Acidicapsa acidisoli: one gene and its partner. The protein of the gene in region 2 interacts with the protein of the main gene of each other region in a pairwise test. Links are inferred from orthologs where the notes say so. Each region holds a gene or a part of one and is shown on either strand. Other genes may lie near its edges.

Region 1 (11,547 bases), on a different replicon or contig from region 2:
TTCGCGCCGGCATCCTTGAGGATGACTTGGAACTCGGTCTGCTCCACAACCTCTGCCGGGGCTGCTGCGCCGCCGCCAGCCGCAACCGCGACCGGGGCCGCTGCTGCTGCCGAAACACCAAGACGCTCTTCCAGCTTCTTTACCAGGGCCGCTGCTTCCAGCAGGCTCAGGCTAACAATCTGCTCTTCCAACTGATTCAAATCCGCCATTTTGTTCTCCAATCCAGACTCGTGTGAAATTTTCTACTACCCCGCCAGCCCAGCTGCAAGGTTTCCGACGCGCCCAGACCCGGCGCCCCTTGCCGCTGCTCCGCGGAAAACTTGTTTTACTCGGCCACAGGAGGCTCGGGAACCACTGCACCCTCAACGGGAGCTTCGGTCGCCACAGCTTCTGCCTGCTTTTCCGGCTCAGGTGCGGCAACCGCCTCTGCGGAAGCCACCTTGGCCGGAGCCGCAGCGCCGCCAAATTTCTCGCCCTTGACCGCTTCGTTGACCACAACGGCCAGGTCGCGACCGGTCGCATTGAGCACGGTAACCAGACGCTGCGCCGGAGCGTTGATAAGGAAGAGGAGCTTCGCGTAAATTTCTTCCTTCGGCGGCATCGAGGCGAGCGCCTTGACTTCCTCGACGTTGATCAGCTTGCCGTCAACGATGCCCAGCTTGAAGGTGAACTCGGCGTTGTCAGAGACCCACTTCGAGAAGACCTTGGCCAGTTCGACCGGGTCGCCGGAGGTGAATGCCGCCGCCGAAACGCCCTTGAGGCCCTTGAGCGCCTGCTCAACCTTGGTGCCTTCGCTAGCCTTGGCTGCCAGCTTGTTCTTGAGCACGCGATACTTGCCACCCGCGCCGCGGACGACCTTGCGCAGCTCAAAATCCTGCGCCACCGTCATCTTGGCAAAGGTGCCAATGATTGCCGTTGTAGAGGTCTCTAGCTCTTTCGCCAGAACCTGAACCTTCTGCGTCTTTTTCGCCCTTGTCAATGCCATTACTTAACTCCTGGTCCGTTCGGCCAGCCCGTCCCGCTTAGCCCGTCGCCCTCGTCCGGGCTCAAAACTCATCTCTTCCTGTTGCCGACAGCTCCGATTCGGAAGCCTGGCGCCAGAGGCTGAAAAGAGGAGAACGGGAAAATCTCTAAAGTCGGCTTACTTAGCCGCTGCATCCGCTACGGCGCCGTCAATCGGAACACCAGGGCCCATCGTCGAGCTCAGCGTGATCCCTTTGACGTACTTGCCTTTCGCGGCTGAAGGCTTGGCGCGCATCACGCTGGCCAAAACAGTGGTCGCGTTCTCGACGAGCTTTTCCGGCGGGAAGCTCAGCTTGCCTACCGGAACATGCACCAGGGCCGTCTTATCGGCGCGGAACTCAACCTTACCGGCCTTGATTTCCTTAACTGCGGCAGCGACGTCCTGCGTGACGGTTCCAGTTTTCGGATTCGGCATCAGGCCGCGTGGTCCAAGAACCTTACCCAGACGACCGACAGACTTCATCATGTCGGGCGTGGCAATCAGGGCATCAAATGCGGTCCACGATTCCTTCTGGATCTTCTCGACCATCTCTTCGCCGCCGACGAAATCCGCACCAGCAGCTTCGGCGTCCTTGAGACGATCACCGGAAGCGATGACGGCGACAATCTTGGTCTTGCCGAGTCCGTGAGGAAGCACAACCGTGCCGCGAACCATCTGGTCGGCGTGGCGGGTATCCACACCAAGACGCATGGTCAGATCGACGGTTTCGTCGAACTTGGCGAACTTTACCTTTTTCAGGAGTCCTACCGCCTCTGGCAGCAGGTAATTGCGGGGCTCAACAGCCGCACGCGACTTCGTAATATTCTTGCTGGCTTTCTTTGCCATTTATCCTCATCTCCCACCGCAATTGCCGGTCCCGCGTTGCGGGAAGCTCACGAAATCGCTGGGTAGCGAATTTCATTTCGAGCCCAAGTGCCGTGGTGTTGTTGATGGGCCACTCCGAGGAGTGGACACATTTATGAAGTATGACAGAGTTTGATTGCGGGCGCAAATCGGAGCGGTCGGGAACCGGTGCTTACACCAGTGATTAGTCTGCTGCTTCTTTTGAACGGAGATAGATGTCATAGCCGCCAAGTTTATGGAAGAGCGTGAATTCTTTTGTGATCAAAGACAGCACCAGCGCTCTGTCCGGCAACGGATCTTCGTTCGACTGCAGGCGGGTCTTCACGATCACCCAACGGATATTGTGCTGGCGAGCGGCTTCGAGCAGTGCGGCGGCTGAATATGGGTCGGTCGTGTTGTCGAAGATCTGAACTGGAAATTCGGGGACTCGCCCACTGGCGAAGAAAAATGGCTCTTCGCCGGGAAGCAGCAGAATCCCGTCCTGCGGCGGGATTTCTTTCGCCGCAAAGCGTACAAGTTCCTCGAAATCTGGCAGATATGGCCCGCGATCGGCCATTTCCCGTAAGGCTGGCAGCGTGGCGCGGTAAAGCGGCTGATCGGGAATATTCAGGTAGTTCATGCGCTCGTGGCCTGCCGCATAGAGGCCACCGCAGATCAGGAAGGTCGCTGAGACCACTATGGCAAGCGGGAGAACTATCTGCCGGACAGCTGATGGAGCGGCGGTCAGCATTTGTGCGATGAGCAGGATGAGCAAGGGCCAGATTGCGTAGGTTGAGCCCCATAGCTGCTGCGAGAGAAACGTTCCGTGGATGGCCGCAAGAATGAAGAAGGGCGTCAACCCGCCAAGCGAGACTCCTTTGCGGAGCTCGATCAACGCAACGACTGCGGAAACGATCAGCAGCATTGGCCAGAGTGCGAGCAGGTTGTCGCCGCGCTCGTCCAGATCGTCGTTTAGAAACAGGTAGAGGATGCTCCCGAGCAATGGAGCTGACAGGAGGCAGAGCGCCAGGATTTTGGCCCCGGTTCGCCGGACAATCGGCAGGGAGACGAGGATCAATCCGCAACCAACGGTCGGCAGAGTCCACGCGAAGAAGGGCTGCTGGTAGACCGTGAGCATCTCCGAAAAGCCGGGCAGGCGGCGTTGGGCTGCAAAGTGGATGGTCCAATGAAGATAGTTGTCGAGGCCGGCCGTGACCTGGATCAACCCAAGAGCTGCCAGCATAGCCGCACAGATTGCGACAAGAACCTTGAAGAGGATCGCGGAACTCGGTTCGTTGGTTGATTCAGACAGCCTATCCTTATTGATCCGGCTTTTGATCTGGCTCAAGAGCAGCAAAAGGAGGATGCCGGCAACTACGAGCGCAAGAAATGGCACTCCCATATTCTGTTTAAAGAAGACTGGCAGGACGACGGCTGCTCCGGTCGATACGGCCATTGCCCATTGCCTCAGAAGAGTGCCTTGCCCTGGTTGATTGAGTCTGAGTCTCTGCAAAAGGAAAATCGCGACGAGAATGGCAAAACCCGCGTCGCAGTCGTAGATCGGATGGGGATAGATGCTATAAACCCCAAGCACTGTTAGCGGCGCGGCGAGCAAAAGCGAAATCCACCACGCGCGGGCGACGTTATTTTCCAGGAATCGCAGAATGACTCGCCACGCAACCACTGTGGCGAGGCCGCCAACAAATGCCGCGTAAGCGACATGCAGGAAATAGTGCCTGCCTGCGAGCCGCATGATTCCGGCCTGAAGCAGGAATGTCAGCGGCGGATGGACCAGCGGGAAGTCCCGATACGGCATTTGGCCGAGTGCGATGCGGTAACTGGTATCAAGCAGATAGCTCAGATCCCAAAGAATTGCGATCTGCGAGTTTTGCCAAAGGACAAAGGCTGCGGTGGCCAGAAACAGAGCTGCGCCAGCCAGAAAATCGCGACGTTCCCAGCGTTTCCATTGTGTGGATGCTTTTAGCTCGGGTTCGCCCAGGCGTGTGGAGTCCGGCAAGTTCCTCTCCCAGCAACGAGTCTACTCAAAACAAAAGCCCTCCGAGCGGGAGGGCTTTTGGGCGGACCAGGAAATGAACGAAGAGGCGCTAGGCGACTACTTCGATGCCCATGGAGCGGGCAGTTCCCTTGATGCTCTTGATTGCGGCCTCGACCGAGGCGGCGTTCAGGTCGGGAAGCTTGGTCTCGGCGATTTCGCGGACTTGCTTTTCCGTGACCTTGCCGACCTTGTCTTTGTTCGGGACTGCGGCGCCTTTGGGGATGCCGGCTGCGCGAAGCAGGAGGTTCGATGCGGGCGGAGTCTTGGTGACGAAGGTGAAGGTTCGGTCGCCGTAAACGGTGATCACGACCGGGATGGTGAGTCCGGCCATCTCCTTGGTCTGGGTACGCGCGTTGAACTGCTTGCAGAACTCCATGATATTGACCTGCGCCTGACCGAGCGCGGGGCCGACTGGAGGTGCGGGAGTTGCCTTGCCAGCTTCGATCTGCAGCTTGACGTAGCCTGTAATTTTCTTCGGAGGTGCCATGTTCGTTTCCTTCGGAAACAGCTGCCAGCTCCTAGCCGCTAGCTTTAGCTGATGCATTTCCTTGAATCAATTTTGGTAAAGCCGCTCGAGCGTTCGCTTGCAACCGGAGCACGCTAGGTAACACACCGGCTAGAAGCTGGAAGCTAATAGCTAGAAGCTGCCTTACTCAATCTTCTCGACTTTGCCGAACTCCAACTCAACTGGCGTGGAGCGTCCGAAGATGGTGACCATAACCTTGAGGGTCTCGCGATCTTCGTTGACTTCGTCCACGATACCGTTGAAGTTGGCAAAGGGGCCGTCTGTAATGCGGACGGACTCGTTCTTTTCGAACCGGATCTTCTGGCGCGGCTTCTCTTTGGATTCATCGGAGCGATTGAGCAGGGAGCTGATCTCTTCTTCGCTCAGAGCAACCGGCTTGTCGCCCGTACCCAGAAAGCCGGTAACGCGCGGGGTTTCCTTGATGATGTGCCAGATCTGGTTGTCGAGTTCCATCTCGATCAGCACGTAGCCAGGCAGGAAGACACGCTCGATGGTACGCTTTTTGCCGTTGACCGTTTCAGTCACAGGCTCGGTGGGAATCATTATGCGGCCGAATTTGCTTTCCAGGCCAAATGCCTGAATGCGGCTCTCCAGGGATTCCTTCACCTTGCGCTCAAAGCCCGAATAGGCGTGCAGAATATACCACTTAAAATTCTCATTCTGCGGCGGTTGTACCGGTTCGGGTTGTTGCTCCAATTCGTCTGTCATTCCCTGTGTCTCTCTCACGGCTACTGCGGACCTACAAGCAGACTCGTCAGTTTAGTCAGTCCAAAATTGAAAACACCATCCACAACCCAGAAATAAGCGGCAAAAATGAAGACCGTCACGAGGACCACGGTTGTGGTCGCCTGGACTTCCTTGCGCGAGGGCGTAACCACTTTCCGCATTTCGGCGCGCACGTCCGTCAGGAAGGTGCGAGCCTGCTGGTATGTAGCCGTCGTCCGTTCCACCAACTGATTCTGCTTGGGGTTAGTGGACTGCTCGCCTGCAACCAATGCTGTCTTTGCCATACTTCTACTCGCCTTTGCTATCCGAAGTCGATCCGGAGGTTACTGCACTTGGAATGGCACTCAATCTGGCAGGGGCGGAGGGATTCGAACCCCCAAGTTCGGTTTTGGAGACCGACAGTTTAACCGTTGAGCTTACGCCCCTAAATTCGAGGGACTAGGAAATAGGGAAAAGGGAGTAGCTTGGAGCCAATTCGCGGCCATCTATTCCCTATCCCCTAATCCCTGTTCCCTGCTTTACTTCGTTTCTCTGTGCTTCCGGTGGGTACGGCAGCGCTTGCAGAACTTCGCGAACTCGAGACGGCCGGTGGTCGTCTTCTTGTTCTTCGTCGTCGTGTAGTTGCGCTCCTTGCACTCAGTGCACTGCAATGTCACAATTTCCCGCATCTTCGTATCCTAACTGATTCGGCGTAGATCTGCTCTGCGCCGGTCTTCTTGAATTTCTGAGGGATCAGGGAACTCGTCTTCCTGTTCCCTAATCCCTATTCGCTGCTACTAAGCGATAATCTCCGAGATGGCCCCGGCGCCGACTGTCCTGCCGCCTTCGCGGATGGCGAAACGCAGGCCCTTTTCCATCGCAACCGGCGTGTGCAGCTCGATCTCCAGCTGGATATTGTCGCCCGGCATCACCATCTCCGTGCCCGCAGGAAGCTTCGCCGTGCCCGTCACGTCCGTGGTGCGGAAGTAGAACTGGGGACGGTAGCCGTTGAAGAACGGCGTATGACGGCCGCCTTCTTCCTTGCTCAGAACGTAAACCTCGCCTTTGAACTTGGTGTGCGGCTTGATCGAACCGGTCTTGGCCAGAACCATGCCGCGCTCCACGTCGTCCTTGGCAATGCCGCGCAGCAGCAGGCCGGCATTGTCGCCCGCCAGACCTTCGTCCAACTGCTTCTTGAACATTTCGACGCCCGTTACTACTGTCTTGCGCGTCTCGCGGAAGCCGACGATTTCAACTTCCTCGCCTACCTTCACCTTGCCGCGCTCGATACGGCCCGTAACCACCGTGCCGCGTCCGGAGATCGAGAAGATATCTTCGATCGGCATCAGGAAGGGCAGATCGACCATGCGGTCCGGCTGCGGAACGTACTTGTCGACCGCATCCATCAGCTCATCAATCTTGGCTTCCCACTGCGCTTCGCCATTCAGGGCGCCGAGAGCAGATCCGCGAATGACCGGAACGTCGTCGCCCGGGAACTGGTACTTGGAGAGCAGCTCGCGCACTTCCATTTCCACCAGTTCAACCAGCTCTTCGTCCTCGACCGCGTCGCACTTGTTCAGAAACACTACCAGTGAGGGAACGCCAACCTGGCGGGCCAGCAGCACGTGCTCCTTGGTCTGGGGCATCGGGCCGTCGGTGGCCGCAACCACCAGAATGCCGCCATCCATCTGCGCCGCGCCGGTGATCATGTTCTTGATGTAGTCGGCGTGGCCCGGGCAGTCGACGTGCGCATAGTGACGGTTGGCCGTCTCATACTCCACGTGCGCTGTCGCGATCGTAATGCCGCGCTCCCGCTCTTCCGGCGCGTTGTCAATCGTGTCGAACGAACGGAACTGGATCTTCGGATTGTGCTTCGACAATACCTTCGTGATCGCCGCCGTCAACGTCGTCTTTCCGTGATCGATATGCCCGATCGTTCCCACGTTCACGTGCGGCTTAGACCGGTCAAATTTTTCCTTCGCCATGGCTAACCTCAGTCCCTTCTTATACTTCTAACCTGCCACTCTACAGTGAGCGGTTCATACTCACATGAAAATCTGTGCATCCAAGAGCTCATTCAACGGCGGAATCAATAGTATGCGTAGATCTTCAAAAACCTTTGCCGCAGCTCGACCGGCACCTTTTCGATGCGGGCCAGGTACTTTTCCCGAATCAATGCCTGGTCGCTGGTCGGAAGCGCCTTATACAACTCCGGCGAATCCTTGCCGAGCAAGCCTTTGTCCAACACCAGCTCAAACTGCCTCACCCGCAGCTTCTTCCCGGCCACGGAAGCCAGAAAAAGATCGGCGCGATTGGCGGCAAAGGCCGCTTCAATCCGCTGGGACAACTGCTGAAAGCCCTGTTCGTTCTGGACCGGGAAAACCGCCTGCTCAAACATTTTTGCCTAACCCCTGCGCGACCGTTGCACCTTCAAAAACTGGAGCGGGAGACGAGGATCGAACTCGCGACCAACAGCTTGGAAGGCTGTGACTCTACCACTGAGTTACTCCCGCCCTGACAACTACCTGTGCTACCTGAACCCTGGAGCTGATGACCGGGATTGAACCGGTGACCTCTCCCTTACCAAGGGAGTGCTCTACCAACTGAGCTACATCAGCCCTCTTTACAGCTTACCGGCCTCATCCTCACTTCGCCGCCGGATTTTGTCTGCCTCGCGAGCCACCATGGTCCGGAGGACAAACATCCCGATGACGAAGAGCGGAATCAGCTTAATTTCGACCGGCCTGCCAAAGGCGAAGACAGTGCCCTCGCCAAGAGTAAACCAGATTACCGCCGCCAGAATGCCGAAGGCCCCCATGGCCACCCAGAATTTCTGGTCTTGCCTCGAACCAGGCTTTCGTTCCTGAACCTGCTCCGGATCGAACCCCGGATTCTGCTCAGGACCATCCAGCTCGCGCATCCCGCCAACCCTCAATCCATAACAACAAAAACCTGAAACATGCTGGTGCACAGGGAAGGATTCGAACCTTCGTAGTCCCAAAGGACGGCAGATTTACAGTCTGCTGCCATTAACCACTCGGCCACCTGTGCCCATCTTCTCGTCCACCACCGAAACCCTACTTTGGCGCATTCCACCCTCTCCGGAAATCTCCGGTTTATCCGGATGACCGGACCTGTGGAGCGACGCCTCTGGGGATTTACCGCGGAGGACTGGATTGACCTTCCTGAACTTCCGAAATCGACTCGGGAATGCGCTGAATCGGTCTATCCAAATAACTTTTCTTGCCGTGCCCGTATTCTGGCCCGGTCTTACACTCAGGCACGGCCCTCAGGCCGCGATGCGTGGAGCTGGCGAAGGGATTTGAACCCCCGACCCTCTGATTACAAATCAGATGCTCTACCAGCTGAGCTACGCCAGCAAAACTTTACCGGAAATCCGGTGATCTGAACCCAAACTCTGCGGGCACACTTGATCCCGCCGCGCTTTCGGCACAGAAGTAAAGATTAGCACAGCGGCGTTGGAGGGGCAAACCGGTCTACGCCGGGTCGAGCCGGAGCTTCGAACCAGGGCCAGAGCCACCTCTCGTCTTGTCTTGTCGTGACCTGGCTCAGATCTGGTTCAGAAGCGGAGGGATGCACGCTGAGGCGATGAACGATTCGCGCCGGGTCTCGCCGACTTTTCGTTCAAGTCAAAATTCAGGTCAAAAATTACACACGTCGGTGAATTGCAATAGAAAATTGACAACAATTATTTGGTCCAACGTGACGAAAATGCCTGGACTTTCACGCATATAGAAATTAGATGGAACTGTTCAATTTAGATTTCTGTGAAGTTACTTCAGAAGGCAAATTATGGGTACTTAACGCGCCTGCAAGGCATGGTTACTGGGCTGAAAGTATGCGAAAAGGCAGAAATGGAGCGCATTTTTAACGCTTTCAAGACTTCCTTGACTTGACTATAGCCTTGGTGTACTTTCTGTCTGACCGGCGACGGGTCCCCCAACAACAAAGGAAATGGAAGGTCATGACTCAGATGCGTAGATTGAGTGCATTCATATTCTCCCTTGTGGTGGTTTTCGCGCTTTCCGCGCAGGCGCAGGTAGGTGATCCCGGCACATTGATCAAGGAAAAGCTTGTATCCCAGATCAAGCTGACCAAGGCCGCAGCCGCGCACGATGACATCGTTACTGCGGGCGACGTTGTTGTGTTGCATAAGGACGGGTTGATGATGTGCAGCTCCGCCTCTTCTTATGCCTTCTCCAACACTTACAGCAACGGCGTGCTGGCCGCGAATTACAACAATCGCGCCAAAGATGCGGCTAAGAATTTCTTCAAAGGCAAGCTCCCATTTGGTGGTGGCGGCGGTGTCACGGATGCGGCTAACAACGGTTGCACCTCGCGAAAGTTTGTTTCCGGCGAGAAGTTTTGGGTTACCGATGTCGCTTTGTTAAAGGATGGCATTCTAGTCAGCACCTTCAGCGATCCTTATAACGATGTTCGCTATTTCGGCGAAATCAAGTTTCCGTTCCCTAAAGGTTCCGTCCCGCCGGTCGACGATTTTGTCAAGACAGTGTCGGAGGTAATTACAGTTCAGCCGCCGGACGACAAGGATAAGGGAAATCAAAACGATCAGGCGTCAGGACAATCGGCTGCTCCAGCGCAGGGACAGGCTCAAGCGCAAGCACCGGCTCCAACGCCGACCTCGGCTCCTATGGCCGCAATTGCGCCGCCGCCACCGCCTGCGGACGCTCCCCCGCCGACGATCGCCGTGGGACAAACTAAGGATCAGGTTGTAGCTGGATTCGGCCAACCAGTTAGGACGGCTAAGTTAGCCGGAACCAAGGAGATCTACTTCTACAAGGATATGAAGGTAACCTTCACCAACGGGAAAGTAAGTGATGTTCAGTAGGTAGTCCATTGTTCCGCAAGTACGCTGCAGGCTTCCCGGCATCTTGGATCGAGCGCGGGATCCGTGGCTTCACAAAAGGGAGGCTATTCGATGGTTAAGCAAAACATTTCGCTAACTGGCAAAGGGACTCTGGCAGTTGCGACCGTTGCCCTGGTTTTTGGGTGGAGCAGTCTGTCCGGCGTCGCCGCGACGAAGCCATCCGCACCCGCTAAAGCGCCATCCGCACCTGCGCATGCAGCGGCCGCACCCGCGTCTCATCCGGCTGGAGGTGCGGCCGGAGGCGCAGCGCATACTTCGACGACCGCCGGTCACACTACCACCACTACTGCTGGTCACACAACGACTACGACGGCGGGGCACACTACTACGACGACCGCCGGACACACTACTACTACTTCGACTGCCGGTCATACGACGACCGCCGGCGGAACAGCCGGAGCCGGCCACACAATGACGGCGGGGACTGCGGGGCACGGCGCTGCCAGTGGTGGCGCACCCAAGGGCACAACCGCCAGCCACTCAGCTATCAGCCGTCCCGTTCCCAAGGGAACTACCGAGCACGTCACCAAGACCGGCTCCGCAGTCCGCACCCGCCCGGATGGACACGTGAGCGATGTTCATGACGCCAGGCGCGGTATTGATGTGCACCACGGACTGGATGGATCCCGTCACGTTTCGAGAGAACTCCCAGGCCACGGCAGAATGTACGCCGAGCGCGGACGCCCCGGATATGTACAGCGCGGGTATGGTTATCACGGCCACGACTTCGGTCGCCGCTCGTACTACTACCATGGACGGGAGTATGACCGCTATTACCGCGGCTACGGATATCGTGGCATGTATCTGAATGTCTACGCTCCCGGCTATTACTATGGCCCTGGCTTCTACGGATGGGCCTACAATCCTTGGGCAGCGCCAATTACTTTCGGATGGGGATGGGCCGGTGCTCCGTGGTACGGGTTCTACGGCGGCTTCTTTACACCATATCCGGTGTATGCCAGCGCTGCATTCTGGCTGACGGACTACATCATCGCGCAGGATTTGCAGGCTGCCTACGCGGCTCGCCAGGAAGCTGCCGTCGCTGCTGGAGAAGCCATCGCAGCAGGCGGACCTCCGGCGCTGACTCCGGAAGCTAAGCAGTTGATTGCCGATGAGGTGAAGAACCAGATTGCGCTGGAGAACGCGGAAGCCGCGCAGACTGCGCAGAAGCAGGATGTCGACCCCGGCTCCAGCGGAATCGCTCGTCTGCTCGGGGATGGGAAACCGCACGTCTTTGTTGTCGGGAGTGGATTGGATCTGACGGACAGCACTGGCGCTGAGTGCGCCGTGAGCGAAGGAGATGCTTTGCAGCTGGTTTCTCCGCCGCCCGGGGACGCAACCACTGCGGATCTGGTCGTTCTTGCCAGCAAGGGCGGAAAAGAGTGCCAGAGAACTGCCACCGTCGCCGTCAACCTGACCGATCTGCAGGAGATGCAGAACCACATGCGGGAGACGATTGATCTTGGCCTGAAGGATCTGCAGGCCAAGCAGGGCACCGGCGGAAT
Region 2 (11,554 bases):
TCGCCTGGCTGGCGATGTCCTTCGAACTTGAAGTGGTGATGTTCCAGATTCGCGAGACTATGGCACATATTTGCCTCGCCCGTTTCTATTTCCTTGGACCAGATAGTCTCTGCACCTCGCTTGATCTGCACTGAACCTTCAACTACTTCAAAATCTGCGCCAATCACGAGTTCCGGACCAATGCTGCAAATGCGGAGCTTGGAGCCGGCGAGGTTGAGATAATTGCGCTTTTCGAATTGATGGTCGGAGAATTCATTGCCAATGGTCATCCCGATCCGATAGGGCATTCCGTTTCCGCCGATGATGTAGATCCCTGCGATTTCTGCTTCTTCGCCGCCGTCCTCCGCATAAGCTGGGACTGTCAAGGGCTCGAATGGTCCGCGCAGCATCGCGCCGTTGCCCTTATAGAACCATTCTGGCGCAATCCCGATTTCTCCTGGCGCAGGGCGTCCGCGTTCGACACCCCACTGAAACATTCGCATGCTGTCTGTTACAGCAGCAGAAGGTTTTTCAGCAATTTCCGCGTCTCTTCCGGTGTTGGCAAGATGCATGGCTTGCCGATCTTTTGCACTTCCCAGATGGGTCAGACCAGTCCCGGCGATTGTGAGCCGCGAGGGCTGCTCTGGCACATCGATGGGAGCTAGCAGGCGCCACTCGGAAGTCCCCGTGTAGACTGCGTCGTAGTCCAACGTTTCTCCCTGCGCGAGCGCAAGCGCAAGGTCGCTGAGCCTCTCGCCACTTTGCAGGCAGCTTTGCGCTAGCTGGTAGATACTTCGCACGTCATTGAGGCAGCGGAGATAAGGCTCGTCAACCATAGCAACCCTGCGTGACAAGCCGTTGTCAATCTGAACCAGGTGAACCATGAAGTGGGTATCCTCTACTCGATGATTGTGAAGCGCTTCAGCGATTCTTCATTGACTGTCAGTCCGAGGCCTGGAGTATTTTCGTCGAGATCGATATAGCCATCGGTGGGAACCGGCTCGCCATCGAAAATGTACCAGAACAATTCATTGCCCACTTCGACATCAACCTTGGGAAAGAACTCTGCCATGGGCGAATTCAGGCTTGCCATAACGACATGGTAATTATGCATCTGGCCCGCATGGGGGATCACGGGGATCTGATACGCCTCTGCTAGCGCCGCAATCTTGCGTGCCTGACTGATGCCTCCTACTCGATTGGTGTCGAATTGAATATAGTCGAGTGCATTCGCTTCCAGCAGATCGCGAAATCCAAAGATCGTGAACTCATGCTCTCCCCCTGCGATGGGAACGCGCCGGTATGCCTTCAACTCCTTGTAGCCGCGTGTGTCATCTGGAATCACCGGCTCCTCGAGCCAGCGCAGATGGAACGGCTCAAGCAGTGGCAACATGCGTTTGGCATAGTCGAGCGTCCATCCCATGTAGGCGTCTGCCATTACATCGATGCCATCGCCCACCACTTCGCGGACGGTCTGCACCAGCGCCACGTTATGCTGCATGCCTTCCGCACCATCCACGGGCCCCCATCCAAAACGCAGCTTCATGGCCTTGTATCCCTGATCCTTATAGCGCTGCGCTTCCAGTCGCAATTCTTCAAGTGGCATGCTATAAAGACGGCTTGCATAGACCGGGATTCGCTTCTTCGTTCGTCCCCCGAGCAAGCGGTATACCGGCTGCTTCGCAGATTTACCCAGGAGATCCCACAGCGCGATGTCGACCGCACTGATCGCCGTCATGCCAACGCCTTTACGCCCGAAGGCCATTGTCCGCCGATACATCTGCTGCCACAAATATTCGATGTCCCACGGGTCCGCTCCCAGGAGCAGCGGCTTGAGATAGGTATCGATGCAGGTCTTGGTCACCAGTGGCGATAGAGCCGCATTGCCCAGGCCAACCAAGCCGGCATCCGTGAAGATTTCAACCAGTACCCACCCGTGAAATGCAAAGTTTCCCATAGACGCTTCGCGGAACATAATCAGGTCCATCGGATTGGTGCAGAAGTGAGGAGGCAGCGGTGTTGTCTCACCTTCCCACTGAACGACACGCGTGCGCACTTCGGTGATCTTCATATCGGGTTTACCTTTGTCAGGATGTCTGGGGTCTTAAGCGGTTGTATTCTGCCCCCCAGGAGCAGAATTGCCACGAAGCCGATAAGATGAAAGCTCCCTACGATGAGAAACAGCGTCTCATATCCAAATCCATGGCCGAGCAGAAATCCAGCGACTACGCCGAAGACAGCGCCCCCAATGGCTCCGCCAAATCCCACCAGCCCAGACACGGTTCCCACAGCAGAGAGAGGAAAGATATCGGCGGGTAGAGTCATGATGAGCCCTGACCACGACTGCTGGCAGAAGAATGCGATGCTGAACAACATCAGTGCCCACCCAACCTGCACACGCGGTACCAGCATCACTATGGGCATGAAAAGCGCGCTGAGACCGAGAACAAACTTCCTTGAGAAATCCAGTGACCGGCCACGACTCAGAATTGCGCTCGACAGCCATCCGCCGAGAAAGCTGCCGATGCCTGAGGCTGCATAAGGAATCCAAGCATAGTAGCTCACCTGCTTCACGTCGAAGCCACGAATATCGTAGAGATACTTGGGCAGCCAGAACAGATAGAAGTACCAAGCCGAGTCGCTCATGAACTTGGCGAAGACGAGCACCTGAACCCTGCGCATACCCGCAATTTCGAGGAATGACAACTCCCGCGCGACCATGCGCGCATCAAGAGTTGCGATCGAGACTTCGTTGTGCCCGCGGTAGCTGATGTACCACCACACCACCCACGTAAGCCCCACAGCACCAGCTGCAAAGAATACCGTCCTCCATCCACTCGTTAGAAGCACTATGCCTATCAACGGAGGCGCAAGTACGGACCCCACTGCCGTGCCGGCGTTGATGATTCCCATCGCTGTCGAACGCCGCTCCAGTGGAACCCACTCGGCTACTACCCTGGTCGCTGCAGGAAAGGCTCCGCCTTCGCCCATTCCAAGGAGGCAGCGCGCCACCAGCAGGAAGCCGAAGCTCGTCGCCAAGCCGTGGAGAGCACATGCGGCAGACCACCAAAGCATGATCAGCAGAAATCCACGCCGCGTACCTATCCCATCCAGCAAGCGACCGCCTGCCGCGTACAGCAGGGCGTAGGGGATCAGAAATGCGAACTGCAGCCATGAGAATTGCTGGTTGCTCAGCGGTATGGTTCGTTCGATTGCCGAGATGGCCACAGGCAGCGTCTGCCGGTCGAAGTAGCTGATGGCAATCGCCGCAGTCACCAACGCGACAAAATACCACTTCACTTCCATCGGTCTGGAAAGACCAGAGCCAAGCAATTTCGTTCGATACGATTCACTCAAGAGGGTCGCCACCAGGTCACCACGTCAACCGCATCAGAGATGTTGCCTGCCGTGGAAAGTTCGTGCCGATCGTTACTTTGCCTTCGTGTACTTCAAGCCATTCGGGCGAATTTAGCAGCTCCAGTTGCCCTGCCTCTTTTAGCCTTGCGTACTGCTCGGTATTCGGCGATTGCGGAGAGCCCATCGCCTTCCACACGCTATACGAATTGCTGTGTGTGTCATCAATCCTATAATGCTCAAGCAGAACCTTCTTGCCTTCGGCGGGAATGCCCGCGATTGTCACTTGTACCTCTGCGCCGGCCGCGGGAAGGTCGCCATGATGGTAACCAAAAGCAGGACCGCTGCCTGCTGCTCTGCCCTGGTTGCGATGGCGTCTATGTCTGGGGTCTGTTTCACGCCTGCGTTGAGTATGTTATCGAGTGACACCTACCCAGTGCTGCTTGTCGACACGTGGTTTCCAGACATGGGAACGCCAGAGGGCTACAGGCCAGGTCGACGCAGCCGGCCACTTAACCACCGAATGGAGCCGTATCGACGGAGCGGTTACCCCCGACGGCAATCACATTAACTGGGACAACCAAAGCTATTGGAGCCGTGCGAAGATCTACGAGTTCTCTAGAAACTAGACTCTCGCCAGCCGTCTCTCCTGCTGCATGATCACCAAGTTATCTACCTACAACACGATCTTTTCTGATATTTCGGCTTATCGTCAGTTGTGCCGAAAAAGCCCAAATGGCACTGCATTCAAGAGATGGGCTCCGGCGAACCGGATCTCAGAGATAGACAAAAGCGTAAGTTGTTGAATGCATTGCCGCACCGATAGGGCTCAAACGTATGAGCGGTTCGTGCCTTCTTCTTGGCCCAGATTTTCGAGCTATATGCTTGATTTATTTGGTGGAGCTGAGCGGGATCGAACCGCTGGCCTCCTCGTTGCGAACGAGGCGCTCTCCCAGCTGAGCTACAGCCCCACAAGAGAGGAACAACTCTCCGATTCTATCAAGAAGCTTCGGAAACGCAAAGCAGCCAGCCCAGTCATGCAGCTCGGCGATTTCCCTGTCACCTTTTCTGTTTCTTCTGCAGCGCCCACGGCATCGAATGCACGGAGCCAGCATGGGGCACAAATTCGCACAGACCATTTTTAGTTCCGCTGCCAAGGCACTCCAGAAGCGCTACGGCTCGCGCGCGGCTTACGAACGCATCGCGCAATCTGGCGTGAGCCACGACAGCCTTTCCGCCAATGAAATAGACTTCATCCGCGAGCGCGATTCCTTCTACATGGCCTCCGTTACGGCGGATGGATGGCCCTATATCCAGCATCGCGGCGGACCCGCAGGCTTTCTAAAAGTACTGGGCCCCAAGGCTCTGGCCTTTGCCGACTTTTCCGGCAATCGACAGTACATTTCCGCCGGCAATCTCACGGAGAATGACCGGGTCTCACTCTTCCTAATGGACTACCCGCACCGGACCCGGCTCAAGATCCTTGGCCACGCTCATCTGATTGAGCCAGGCTCCGAACCCGAGCTCGACCAGTTGGTCGCCGAGCCCGATTACGATGCAGAAGTCGAGCGGATTTTCCGCATCGAACTAATTGCCTACGACTGGAACTGCCCCCAGCACATAACGCCTAGATTCACCCTCGAAGAGATTGCCTTGGCCATGCCGAAATCTTCGCGCTGAACTCGTCCTTGCGCCGCACGGTCACGCCCCATCCGCAAACAAGAAGAGCCGGAGAAGCATCGCTCCTCCGGCTCCCCGGGTCTTTCTGGGCCTTGCCTTACAGATGATTCATGTTCTGCAGGAACTCTGCGTTGTTGCGCACCTTTTCCAGGCGGCTCACCAGCAGTTCCATCGCTTCCACCGGCGACAGCGGGTTCAGCACTTTGCGCAGCACCCAGATACGCTGCAGATCTTCCTTGGGAATAAGCAGCTCTTCTTTGCGGGTGCCGGAGCGCTGGATGTCGATTGCCGGGAAGACGCGCTTATCCACCAACTTGCGATCCAGAATCACTTCCATGTTGCCCGTGCCTTTGAATTCTTCAAAGATCACTTCGTCCATGCGCGATCCGGTATCGACGAGGGCCGTCGCAATGATGGTGAGCGAGCCGCCTTCTTCGATATTTCTCGCCGCGCCGAAGAAGCGCTTCGGCCGCTGCAACGCATTGGAATCGACGCCGCCCGAGAGCACTTTGCCCGACGGAGGAACGATGGTGTTGTAGGCGCGCGCCAGTCGTGTGATGGAGTCGAGCAGGATCACCACGTCGCGCTTGTGCTCGACCAGGCGCTTGGCCTTCTCGATCACCATTTCGGCGACCTGTACGTGGCGCGCCGCCGGCTCATCGAAGGTCGAGCTGATAACTTCGCCCTTCACCGAGCGCTGCATGTCCGTGACTTCTTCGGGACGCTCATCGATGAGCAGAACGATCAGCACAACTTCGGGATGGTTCGACGTCACCGAGTTGGCGATCGACTGCAGCAGCATCGTCTTGCCGGTTCTGGGCGGAGCGACGATCAGACCGCGCTGGCCTTTGCCCACTGGAGTCAGCAGATCCATGACGCGGCCGCTGGTTCCCTCGCGCACCGTCTCCATCTTGATCCGCTCTTGCGGATAAAGCGGCGTCAGGTTGTCAAAGAGGATCTTGTTCCGCGTCTCTTCCGGAGACTCGAAGTTGATGGCCTCGATTTTGACCAGCGCGAAGTATTTTTCGCCCTCGTGCGGAGGGCGTACGTTTCCGCTGATCGTATCGCCGGTCTTCAGATCGAACTTGCGAATCTGCGACGGGGATACATAGATGTCGTCCGGGCCGGGAAGGTAGTTATAGTCCGGCGAACGCAGGAAACCGTAACCGTCAGGCAGAATCTCCAGCACACCCTCGGCAAAGATGTGGCCTTCTTTTTCGCTCTGCGCCTGAAGGATCTTGAAGATCAAGTCTTGTTTGCGCAGACCGCTCGCGCCTTGAATGTCTAGAGTCCGCGCAATACGGCTCAGTTCGGTGATGTTCTTCTCTTTTAATTCTGCAATGGTCATGGATTCCTGCTAGGACACCTACGCATAGGCGGATCGAAGGGGGAGTTGGACTGGAGGGTGCTCCGGAGTAAAACCAGGCGGGTTTGGTGGTGCAGGTGGTGCAGGCCGCGCGCTTACGCTGCGCGGCGCTGCTCTACCGGCTGGACATCGGACTCTGCAACAGATGCCGTACCAGGATTGGCGGTGCGAAATCGATATAAGACTTCATTCGTCGTGTCCTGCAGGCGGCTGTTGGGCTTGTGCAGCTTACGGGTTGCCTTGCTCGCCAGTTGGCACAACTGGTAGCGGTTGGACACGTGAGTAAGTGCCCCAAAAATCAGTTCCGAGCGCATATGCATCGTTCTCCTTTGTGGTGATCACTGCCCGGTTCTCCCGGTGCAGAGGAAGGCCGTTAAGCGGCGCTATCCTAATTTTGTTACTGCCGACTATTAGACGCAGAAAGCAGGGGTTAAGTTCTAAAATCTTCCCTGGGCTTGCGGCCAGGTTTTCGAGGCTGTAAAAAACGTCATTCCTCGCGATTCTCTTCAAAGCTAAGGCCAAACTCTGGGGCGAAACTGCACAATCCAGAACACATCAAACACAAACACCACACACACTTCCAGTGCACCAATTACCTCTGGTGAACCGCACAACAGAATGACGCGGAAGTCAAGGCGAAACAGAGCGTAGCCGAAATGTATACGCGAGATCAGCCTTGTTGGGTAGCAATAATGAATTTATACCCAAGGTGAGTTCTGGTCAACCCTTATTTATAGCACGTTTTGCGGCGTTTCCAAAACGGTAATGGCGAAATCAATAATTCCTGGCCAATTTCCGTTTCGGAACACAGTCGATTCCCAAGGGGACTGCTCGGATCTGCCAGCGCGCACAAACTCAGCTCCTGTTATGCATGTCGCCATATTTTTGCGGGAGATGCGCTTGATTCGGATCTAGTCCAAATTGGCGCGGTGCTCGCGGCGCGCGATTCTGTAGACCGTCGGACCTGGATCCATGCAAATGGGAACTCCGTTCTCGTCCCAGCTCGAAAGCCGCCGACCTGCTTCCCGCACTTTCGGAGTCCTGCACCACAATTCGTCCAATCGAAAGAGAATGGCAATTAAGGCCACCACCATTGGGATGGCTACCAGGAATGCATCTGCATTGGATTCAAGTGCTAACACGAAGCGGTCCATCCCTCTGAGCATGGATGCACTATGGTTCCGTGCTCAGAAACGCTCATCGGACAGATCTTTTAGAAACTCTAAGTTACTGGAGTAATTTGAGACGACTTAGACGGCTATCGGCGTCGGGATTTCGATATAACTCAAATGTGAATAACTCCCTGATCACTTTCCTGATCAATGGAGCGCCAGGGCCTCGGGGTGGCCTATGTCCTTTTCGGCTATCCGTCTTTTCGCTGAATCTCGGGATTCTTGCCGTCCGGATCGGTGCAGATGGGGCGTCCGTTCTTGTCCCAGCCGGACATCTGACGGCGGTTCTCCACCGGCTTTTTCGGTTTTCCGAAGATCTCGTCGAGCCGGAAAAACCCTGCGAATAGAATCCCAACCATGGGAATTGCGACCAACAAGGCATCGGTATTTGACTGCAGAATGGGCATACGGATTTCGTCCTTCCCGGCGTACGAATCGCTTTGCAAAATCCAAAGCCTGATTACTTTCAGGGAGCTTATGAACGGAATCCTGCATCGCGGAACTTACCAGGCGCTTCCGTCCTACCCTCTGACCCACATAATTCGCTTTTCATGAAGCCTTTTCCATACAACGCCGAAGTGATTACCGCTAACACCTAGGTAACCATATTTTCTGGCTTTCTGTCGGAGAAATACCAGCAAAGTCCCGCCATAATTTTCAGCTATCTCTGCATAAACCTATTGAAATCAAAGAGCCAAAGAATTAGCTGAATCATTATCCGGCGTTGTACGCAGTTGTAGGCATCTGTCAGGGTGGCATCGAATCAACCACTTTCCCTGCGATTGAGAGACAGCGGAGTCCCATTTCGGGCCGCGCCGGAGAGTCGCGCTGAAGATTCGAGAGACGATAGGCGGGCCCGCTGCCTCGGCCGCAGTCTGGCTATGCCCAGTAACTCCGATCCAGCGTCCGATATTGGATAGCCTCCGCCAGGTGCCGCACGGTCAGACCTTCTGTACCTTCGAGGTCGGCAATGGTGCGCGCCACCTTCAGAATTCGATCGTGCGCCCGCGCGCTCAGGCCCTGCTGCTGCATCGCCCGTTCGAGCAATCGCTCCGCATCGGCGGGTAGGTCACAGAAAGCCCGAATCTGCCGAGTCCCCATCTGCGCATTGGCAAAGATCCGCTCTCCCGCCTTTTCAAAGCGATTCCGTTGCCTCTCCCGGGCCTGCATGACCCGATCGCGAATCTGCGTCGAACCCTCCGCCGCCGCGCCACCTCGAAGCTCCTTGTACTGCACCGCCGGCACTTCGATATGGATATCGATTCGATCGAGCAACGGACCGGAGACCTTGGCAACGTAGCGCTGGATCATCGGCGGCGTGCAGTGACACTCGCGCGATTTGTCGTTAAAGTAACCGCACGGGCAGGGATTCATCGCAGCAGCCAGCATGAAACGCGCCGGAAACGTCAGGGACATAGCTGCCCGCGCTATCGTAACCGTGTGATCTTCCAGCGGCTGCCGCATCACTTCCAGCACATTGCGCGGAAATTCAGGCAGCTCGTCCAGGAAGAGCAACCCATTGTGCGCCAACGAAACCTCGCCCGGCCGTGGAATCACTCCTCCGCCAATCAGTCCGGCATCGGAAATTGTATGATGCGGCGCGCGAAATGGCCTTTGCGCCACCAACCCCTGCGCGGCGTCGAGCACGCCAGCCACGGAGTGGATCTTGGTCGTCTCCAGCGCTTCGTCAAAGGTCAGCGGAGCCAGAATCGACGGCAGCCGTTTGGCCAGCATCGTCTTGCCCGACCCCGGCGGCCCGATCATCAGAATGTTATGGCCACCCGCCGCTGCAACTTCCAACGCGCGCTTGGCCGTCTGCTGGCCGCGCACATCCGAAAAGTCTGCCGCGTAGTGATGTAACTCACCCAGAAGTTGCTCTGTCGCCACACGGAACGGTGCGCGCTGCACTTCGCCCAGCAGCGTCGTGTTCAGAAGCTCTATCACGTCGCCCAGCGAAGCCACGGGAAAGACATTCACACCCTCGACCACGGCCGCTTCCGGCGCATTTACTGCGGGCAGTATGAGGTTGGCAATCCCCCGCGCTCGCGCCAGCACTGCAATCGAAAGAATGCCGGGGACAGGCCTCAGTCCACCATCCAGTCCCAACTCGCCGACCATCAGGAACTTCGTCAGATCCTTGGTCTGCAATGCGCCATAGGCATTCAGAATGCCGACGGCGATGGGCAGGTCGAAGCCCGCGCCCTCTTTCTTGATGTCCGCGGGCGCCAGATTGATGGTGATATGAGTGGGCGGAATCAGATAACCGGAGTTCTTCATCGCCGCGCGCACGCGGTCGCGACTCTCCCGCACCGCGGCATCCGGCAGGCCCACTGTATGAAACTTGTCTTCCTCGGCAACGGTTCCGCTGAGGTCTACCTCTACGTCGATGAGGTTTGCATCTATGCCGTAAACGGCTGCACTGAGTACTTTCGCAAGCATGAGTAAGTGACTGCGAGTGTAGCATCCGGGTATTGCAAGTCCATAACTTGTTGATATGGCGCCGATTGATTCACGAATATAGCTTCACTATTATCGATTTTCCCGGGAACATAGTTTCGCGTGAGTTCAATTCCGGGCCCAGGCCTAAGTCGCCATCGTCACGGCTTCAAATTGCGAGACCTGGTTTCGACCTGCCCGCTTGGCTCGGTATAGCGCCATGTCCGCTCGTCGCAGCAGCAGATCAGAGGTCTCGCCGTCATTGGGGTAAAGCGCTACGCCGATTGAAATCGAAAACTCGCTGTAGACTTCTCGGTCCAATGGCAGGCGCACATTTGCAACAGACCGGCGAATGCTCTCCGCTCGTTCCAGGGCAATGGCCGGCGTCACATCGGGTAGTATGATCGTGAACTCTTCGCCGCCATATCGGCATGCGATATCTTCGGCGCGAATATTGGCGCGAAAGATCTCTGCAACAGCTTTCAGCACCGTGTCTCCGGCAGCGTGACCAAAGGTGTCATTGAACTTCTTGAAGTGGTCGAGATCCAGCATGAAAACCGCCAGCGTCTGCTTGCGCCGGGCTGCCCGGGAAAGCTCCCGCTCCAGCGAAATCTGCATGAAGTGCCGGTTGAACAGTCCGGTCAGCGAATCCCGTATGGACTGATTCTCGAGCTTCGTTCGCAGATTCAGTGTCGCTATTGCCATGCCGGTAAGCTGAACAAGCTGGCGCAACCCGTCCGTGCGCAGATTGACCGCCTTCAGCACGGCCTCGGAGGCGCATTGCACATACAACATGCCAAGCGTGTTCCCGTGAGCCACAATCGGCTTGCAGAGATAGCGATCTGGCGCTTCGCTAGAAAAGTGTGTGCAGTGAATCTCCGAAACCCCTGGCTGCCTCCAGCGAGGCTGGCCTGAACGCAGCCCGCAGCAGGAATCCGGCGGATGGAAATCCTCGACCGCACTCTCGCCCGAACTTCCCTGCCAGCTCGACACCACCTCCACAAGCTGCCGCGAGTTGTTGATCATGCAAAGCGACCCGCTGGTTCCCAATAGCAGCCGGGAGAAGCTGTTTGCCGCCGACTCGTAGACCTGATGCACTTCCACGCACAATTGCAGTTCATCCCGCGCGGAGGTTAACAGCTCGGACTCATGGGCACGATCCTCCAGTTCATTGACGGTGCGCGCCAGGCGTTCGTTGGTCAAGGCCGTCTGCTTGCTGATCGTTTGCCGGCGCACAGCGTCGCGCAGCAGCAAGCCAAACAGCACCACCAGAGAAATCAAGGAGACGCCGACAAATGCAACCTCTGCGCTGATCGAAGTAAAGGAGCTTTGCTGAGACCCCTTGCTCCGCTCCTGCAACAGAGACTGCTCGTGGTCCGTCATCAATCCGATTGCCTGCTGGTTCTGCTGCAGTTGGATCGCCGACAGCTCCGACTTCACGGTGAAGTTGTTGAGGGCCTGCTCGAAGTACTGGGCGTTGGAGACCAGGATTTGCAGGTTGCGCGTCTGGTAGTCGCTGTCGGCAACCAGCACCTTCAGATGAACCAACGTGGTTTCCAGCTGGTTT

What was found.
Region 1: the proteins of rho (region 2) and nusG interact in binary tests that used the Escherichia coli proteins (3 or more experiments, as listed by UniProt). The link is inferred for Acidicapsa acidisoli from one-to-one orthologs.

The regions. Positions count from the first base shown.
Region 1 is NZ_JAGSYI010000001.1:698,312-709,858, forward strand. What follows is about bases 3,345-6,302. They hold nusG (transcription termination/antitermination protein NusG), read right to left. Parts: upstream 5,137-6,302; coding sequence 4,552-5,136; downstream 3,345-4,551. Other genes in these bases: OHL23_RS02880 (hypothetical protein), read right to left, coding at 3,345-3,863; rplK (50S ribosomal protein L11), read right to left, coding at 3,952-4,389; secE (preprotein translocase subunit SecE), read right to left, coding at 5,157-5,438; rpmG (50S ribosomal protein L33), read right to left, coding at 5,673-5,822; tuf (elongation factor Tu), read right to left, coding at 5,931-6,302. In the rest of the region: rplL (50S ribosomal protein L7/L12), read right to left, coding at 1-209; rplJ (50S ribosomal protein L10), read right to left, coding at 326-985; rplA (50S ribosomal protein L1), read right to left, coding at 1,142-1,849; more of OHL23_RS02880, read right to left, coding at 2,052-3,344; more of tuf, read right to left, coding at 6,303-7,118; OHL23_RS02915 (hypothetical protein), read right to left, coding at 7,223-7,531; OHL23_RS02930 (hypothetical protein), read right to left, coding at 7,757-8,053; OHL23_RS02945 (hypothetical protein), read left to right, coding at 9,119-10,003; OHL23_RS02950 (hypothetical protein), read left to right, coding at 10,094-11,547. UniProt on the Escherichia coli protein: Part of the processive rRNA transcription and antitermination complex (rrnTAC). The complex forms an RNA-chaperone ring around the RNA exit tunnel of RNA polymerase (RNAP).
Region 2 is NZ_JAGSYI010000003.1:623,137-634,690, forward strand. What follows is about bases 4,237-7,201. They hold rho (transcription termination factor Rho), read right to left. Parts: upstream 6,362-7,201; coding sequence 5,111-6,361; downstream 4,237-5,110. Other genes in these bases: OHL23_RS20395 (pyridoxamine 5'-phosphate oxidase family protein), read left to right, coding at 4,447-5,013; OHL23_RS20405 (DNA-directed RNA polymerase subunit omega), read right to left, coding at 6,475-6,693. In the rest of the region: AraD1 family protein, read right to left, coding at 1-863; OHL23_RS20375 (L-rhamnonate dehydratase), read right to left, coding at 878-2,050; OHL23_RS20380 (MFS transporter), read right to left, coding at 2,047-3,336; OHL23_RS20385 (GH39 family glycosyl hydrolase), read right to left, coding at 3,353-3,619; OHL23_RS20410 (hypothetical protein), read right to left, coding at 7,743-7,958; OHL23_RS20415 (YifB family Mg chelatase-like AAA ATPase), read right to left, coding at 8,431-9,990; OHL23_RS20420 (diguanylate cyclase), read right to left, coding at 10,135-11,554. UniProt on the Escherichia coli protein: Facilitates transcription termination by a mechanism that involves Rho binding to the nascent RNA, activation of Rho's RNA-dependent ATPase activity, and release of the mRNA from the DNA template.